Flocculibacter collagenilyticus: one gene and its partner. Each later gene encodes a partner of the first gene's protein in a complex. Links are inferred from orthologs where the notes say so. Each region holds a gene or a part of one and is shown in the gene's direction. Other genes may lie near its edges.

Region 1 (3,237 bases):
TGGTTATTGCAATAGTTGCGGAGAATCCATTTCAACTGCGCGCTTAGAAGCATTACCCTACGCTAATGAGTGTATAAAGTGTGCAAATTAGCACTTTTAAATAACCTACCGCACACAAAATTTAAGGCGAACACATAAATTTAGTTTAAGTTGGTGGCACGCTTAGTTATCATACGCACTCGCAAATTCTTACCCAATCTACCATTTTGTAGGTTGGGTCTAACCGACTTAGTAGAGTGTTCTTAATGGAAATAACCGCATGGCTATCGTTAGCCACCATTTGCATATTAGGTGCAATGTCCCCAGGCCCAAGTTTAGCTGTTATTTTAAAGCACAGTGTTAGTTCAATTTGGCATGGCTTAATTGCAGCCATTAGCCACGGCGCAGCGGTAGCACTTTACGCAGTTGCAACCATTGTAGGATTGTCTGCACTTGTTATTAAGTTCCCACTACTTTACAAAGTATTGGTGTACGGTGGCGCAGCTTACTTATTATGGATGGGTTATAAAGCCCTAACAGCAAAACCAGCCCCTCAAGCGGATAATATAGAAAATCAAGATAATGCGACTCAGCAACCTCAGGCGTCACAAACGACAATCGCGCAAGCTATAAAAGACTCAGCAGCCATTGCTATTTTAAATCCTAAACTTGCTATATTTTTCACTGCATTATTCAGCCAATTTATCACCCCTGAAACATCTAACATTGCAACTAGCAGTATTATGGTGGCAACTGTGGGCATTATTGACGCCCTCTGGTACTGCATCGTAGCATGCGCTGTCGCGTTAGCTAGCTCTCGTATTGCGTTTAATAAACACGCTACTACCATAGACAAAATTTCAGGTATCGTGTTTATAGGATTAGCAGTAAGAGTGGTAACACTTTAACATTACGAACAATATCCCCTAATTTAAATTACAAAAAGAATATTTGAAGTATGAATAATTCAACTAACACTATTTTTTGGCACGATTACGAAACGTGGGGAGCAGTTCCTAAAAAAGATCGGCCAGCGCAGTTTGCAGGTATTCGTACTGACTATGACCTAAATATTATTGAAGAGCCGTTTGAAGTTTATTGCCAGCTTGCTGATGATTATTTGCCACACCCGCAAGCGGCGTTAATTACTGGTATTACACCACAAACTGTAATGAAACGTGGTTACACCGAATATGACTTTATTACGCGAATAAACGAACAATTTTCTCGCCCTAACACAACGGTGGCTGGCTATAACAGTATTCGCTTTGACGATGAAGTAACGCGTTACACTCTTTACCGCAATTTCTATGACCCATACGCACGTGAATGGCAAAATGGTAACTCACGTTGGGATATTATCGATTTGGTCCGTGCATGTTATGCACTGCGCCCTGAAGGCATTAATTGGCCAACGCATGAAGATGGTAAACCATCATTCAAATTAGAAGATTTAACCAAAGCAAATGGTATTGGCCATGAAGCCGCGCATGACGCAGTTTCCGATGTGATAGCCACCATTGAAATGGCTAAGCTGATCAAGCAAAAGCAAGCCAAACTGTACGACTACATTTTTAATTTACGACTAAAAAAATCAGTTGCGCAGTTAATCGATGTGGCTGGAATGACGCCGCTTGTTCACGTGTCTGGTATGTTACCGTCGGAACAAGGTTGTACTACATGGGTTGTGCCAATTGGTTTCCATCCAGAAAATAAAAACGCAATTATTGTGTACAATTTGCAGTCTGATCCTGCACCTTTGCAACATTTAACCGCCCAAGAAATAAAAGAAAAGCTTTATACCGCTACCGCTGATCTCGACCCAAATGAAGAGCGAATAGGTTTAAAACTTGTTCACTTGAATAAATGCCCAATTCTGGCACCAGCGAAAACCCTTCTGCCAGAAAATGCTGAGCGCCTTAACATTGACAGAGAGCAATGCTTAAAGCACTTAGATATTTTGAAGAATATGCAAGGTCTACAACAAAAAGTTGAGGCAGTATTTGCACCTAATGAAGTAGATAGAAAAATAGAAACTAATCCTGATTATGCGTTATATCAAGGCGGATTTGTTAGTAATGGCGACAAGCAACGCTTTCAATTGATTCACAACACCAAACCAGAAAACCTAGCAGCGCTAGATTTAGCGTTTGACGACAAAAAGTTTTCAGAATTATTCTTCAGGTTTAGAGCCAGAAACTTTCCGCACACATTGGATAATAGTGAAATGATGCGCTGGCAGCATTATCGTAAAGACAAATTGATGTCCGGACATGATAATCCTAATTTAACTTCAGAAGACTTTATTATTGAATTGGAAAATTTAGCAATGGAGCATCAGGAAGACGAGCATAAAATGAATATTCTTAAAGCATTGTATGAGTATTCGACGCAGTTATAATGGCTACCGCCAGTTAATTTGACTCTAGACGTGTTGGCCTTTCGAGGGTTGTTTTTGCAGCAGTTTGTTTGCCACTTATACAAAACAGAGCACGTAAAGTGTTTAAAAAAGATCTTCACTCAATTGGTGCTGCTCAGTATTAGAAATAATGGATAATGATTTTTCTAAATTTTGAGTCTGAGCAATCAATAACGAATAATTAGAGGATGAGCCTTTAACACTAAACGGCAACTTGCGCCCAGCACGATCCAGAGAACGAAACCAATTCAAATCAACACTATCCCATTTGCCAGTAGCCCAAATACGTTGATTTAATGCACTCCAAGTATCTGCCAACAAAATTCCTTTTACCTGTTTAACGTTATTTATTGGCATACTATACACACCCTCTCTATTGAGCATTTTCTTTAGACAAAACGCAACTCTGTCAAGCTTTATTCTTTCAAGATCGTTACAGATCTTCTCAAAGAAAATTTTCGCAGGGTAATCTCTCTTTGCTTCAATTAAATATATTGTTTCTTCGAAATAAATAAAGCCATCTAAATGACTACTCCATGGCAATCCTTCCTTTAGTGAAAAAGGTAACTCAGCTGCACATATTGCATCAGGCGCTAGTTGTGAAAATGATTTAAGGAAGGTAAAAACGAGATTACTTTCTGACATCTCTCCACCTGGTTTACATGCTCTGAATTGAGACATCGTTCGCTCATATGAAGAGCATGTTTTTAAAAACGCTTCTATGATTACTTTATCAAGCATTTAGAAATCCCAGATAATATCGACTATTTCTTACTTTCCAGTCGAGCCAACAGGCTTGACGTATCCCAGCGATGGCCACCCATCGCTTGAACTTCTGA
Region 2 (3,147 bases), 1.5 Mb from region 1 along the record:
GTTAATGCCTGTAATTGCAATATATGGGCAAGAATTGGAAGGCTACTCGCCGTTGTGGATAGGGTTAGCAATAGGTGCTTATGGGCTAACTCAAGCCTTACTTCAAATTCCAATGGGCATGTTAAGTGATCGATTTGGCCGCCACCGCGTTATTATTGCTGGATTACTCATGTTTGCAGCAGGTAGTGTTATCGCGGCTTTGTCAGATTCAGTTTATGGCGTTACCGTTGGACGTATTATTCAAGGGATGGGAGCAATTGCAAGTGCCACACTAGCGTTAGCTGCTGATTTAACACGCGACGAGCAAAGACCAAAAGTCATGGCTGTAATAGGCATGAGTATCGGTATATCTTTTGCCATCGCCATGGTATTAGGGCCACTATTGGCTGATGCTTTTGGTTTGGCTGGATTATTTTGGCTTACTGCGGTATTTGCGTTATCGGGTATAGCTATCGTTACACTATTTGTACCAACTGCGGTTAATCGAGCCCCGAAAGGTGAAACCGTGGCTATCCCACACTTATTGTCTTCCTTAATAAAGCATCCGCAATTATTGCGGCTGGATCTCGGCGTGATGTTGTTACACCTCATGCTTACATGCATTTTTGTTGTACTGCCTACCATGCTCGTCAGTTTTGACTTTACGGTTACTAGCCATTGGAAAATGTACTTCCCCGTATTGTTAGGATCATTTTTGCTAATGGTGCCAATGATTATTTTTGCAGCAAAACGCAATAAAGAAAAACAAGTATTTAAACTCGCGATTATGATGATTATAGTCAGTTTATTAGGACTATACTTTGCGCATCAATCGCTTACAGTTGTTGTGCTGTGGGTACTGCTTTTCTTCGTCGGTTTTAATTATTTAGAGGCTTCCTTACCAGCTCTTATTTCACGTTTAGCGCCTGCGGGTCAGAAAGGCTCCGCAATGGGAATATTTTCATCAAGTCAGTTCTTCGGTGCATTTTTAGGTGGCTTATTAGGTGGTATGATAGCGCAAACAAATCAGCTAGAAATTGTCTTTGCGGTGGCAGCTGTAATTGGTTTATTATGGTTATTCATTACAAATGGAATGCAAATTCCGCAGCGTTCTAAATTAGTCTCTATCGCAACACAACTTAACGACAACCCAACCGCAGAAGTACTGGCGAGCCGTCTTACCGAATTAGCTGGCGTAATAGAAGCTACAGTGGTCGTTGAAGAAAATAGAACGTATTTAAAAGTAATTGATAAAGAATTTGATATTGAAGCGGCTAGAAGTTTAGTCGCGTCAGTAAGTTAAAGTTATTGGAGAAAGAAAATGGCACGTGGTGTAAATAAAGTAATCTTAATTGGTACGTTAGGCCAAGATCCTGAAGTAAGGTATATGCCTAATGGTAATGCCGTTGCAAATATCAGTTTAGCAACAAACGAAAGCTGGAAAGATAAAAACACAGGACAAATGCAAGAGAAAACAGAATGGCACCGCATTGTTATTTTTGGCAAGCTGGCTGAAATTGCAGGTGAATACCTAAAGAAAGGTTCTCAAGCATATTTTGAAGGCAAATTACAAACCCGTAAGTGGCAAGACCAACAAGGTCAAGATAAGTACACAACAGAAGTGGTTGTTGATATGGGCGGCCAAATGCAAATGTTAGGTGGTCGTGGCGATAATGCTGGTCAATCTGGTGGTTATACGCAACAGCCTCAACAAGGTGGTTTTAAACCACAGCAACAACAAGCAGCTGCGCCAATGAATCAGGGTTTTCAGCCTCAACAACAAAACCAAGGCTTCCAGCCACAACAGCAAAATCAAGGTGGCTTTCAGCAACAGCCTGCCCAGCAACACAATTCTGGTGGATTCCAGCCACAACAACAAAGTCAAGGTGGCTTTCAGCAACAGCCTGCACAACAACAGCAGCCAGCGGTGAAGCAAGCTGAGCCTAAGATTGACTTTGATGATGATATTCCGTTTTGACCTAAGACAAAAATAAAAATGTTGAAAAAAAATTTCGAAAGCCGCTGTTAAGCGGCTTTTTTAGTTTTATTAGAAAATGAATGTTGACTTGTTCTACGAGACTAAATCAGGACACTTTTCTTAAGGAACTTTGCTCACATTCTACTGGCTCCAGATTGCTCGGCTTCAACTTGGCTTTCCAGTTATAAAGTAACTTATCTGTGATACCCAAAGGTGTTGCTGCCTTGGTGCGCTGTAACCTTGTACAGTTACCGATACTACGGCTTCAAGTGTAAATTCAGGCGTATAAACTCAGTTTGTTCGTTTTGATGTTTAACACTTTAATAATTGGATTATATTCCATTATTAAAGTGTTCTACTTGATTAAAGCAGTTCAATTGAATGGCTTAACTGTCAATTCATTACAGAAAAGTGATAAAGGGCGTTGGTACTTGATGTGGAATCCAGCAAAAGGAGGAGATCCCGTCAAAAAATGGGTTCCTAAGCTTTTAGAAGATGTAGTTAAACAAGCTTTTGATCGACTTATTGATATTTCAGCACCAGCCAGAGCTGCTGCGAAATTTGCTCATGAAAACCCAGATATATTCTTAGCACATGACAAGTGCATTACACCTACTGACTTTCCACACGATAAGCCGTTGACATACGACCAGTTCGCAAGTGCTATTGGTTTAAAAATAGGAAAAGATGCAAAAGGGAAAGAGGTTAACTGGACGCATCAAAATTCTCTCTGGATAAGTGATTTAATTAATGATTTAAATGGTGTGACCGATTGGAAAAAGGAGTTGTTGAAAGGTAATATTCTAAGCACCAGAAATGAAGTTTTAGATAAATATACCAATGTGCCAATAGATACTACTATCCGGTTCCCCTCATATGGTGATCTCCGTAGTGTTGTTGATAATCAATATAAAACGAGTGACTTTCCAAGTTATGGTGACGTAAAGCTCTGGGATTGCATTACATTAGTTAGAGACAATGAATTTCATAAAGATTTTGCTGTTAAGCCCTTTTCATGGGTAATAGTAAGTCACGGAGCTGTGAGTGACGCTATAGGTTCAGAGCGTCCATCAGGTAAAGGGCATATTGAATCAGTTTTTGATGAGTTAACTGTTACTGATGAAGATGGTTCTCGATTGAAGTTGAATACTCACCAACCTCGACATTGGCTAAATACCAAGTTGAAATTA

Evidence for each region.
Region 2: the proteins of sbcB (region 1) and ssb are in contact, whole or in part, in a crystal structure (PDB 3C94), measured with the Escherichia coli proteins. The link is inferred for Flocculibacter collagenilyticus from one-to-one orthologs.

What each region holds. Positions count from the first base shown.
Region 1 is NZ_CP059888.1:1,798,012-1,801,248, reverse strand. Bases 259-3,158 are described here. They hold sbcB (exodeoxyribonuclease I), read left to right. Parts: upstream 259-937; coding sequence 938-2,380; downstream 2,381-3,158. Other genes in these bases: HUU81_RS08055 (hypothetical protein), read right to left, coding at 2,483-3,139; HUU81_RS08065 (LysE family translocator), read left to right, coding at 259-887. Outside these bases: HUU81_RS08070 (TraR/DksA family transcriptional regulator), read left to right, coding at 1-91; more of HUU81_RS08065, read left to right, coding at 246-258; HUU81_RS08050 (NAD(P)-dependent oxidoreductase), read right to left, coding at 3,163-3,237. UniProt on the Escherichia coli protein: Degrades single-stranded DNA (ssDNA) in a highly processive manner.
Region 2 is NZ_CP059888.1:3,330,880-3,334,026, reverse strand. The notes cover bases 319-3,128. They hold ssb (single-stranded DNA-binding protein), read left to right. Parts: upstream 319-1,300; coding sequence 1,301-1,957; downstream 1,958-3,128. Other genes in these bases: HUU81_RS14805 (hypothetical protein), read left to right, coding at 2,317-3,128; HUU81_RS14815 (MFS transporter), read left to right, coding at 319-1,282. Also shown: more of HUU81_RS14815, read left to right, coding at 1-318; more of HUU81_RS14805, read left to right, coding at 3,129-3,147. UniProt on the Escherichia coli protein: Plays an important role in DNA replication, recombination and repair. Binds to ssDNA and to an array of partner proteins to recruit them to their sites of action during DNA metabolism. Acts as a sliding platform that migrates on DNA via reptation.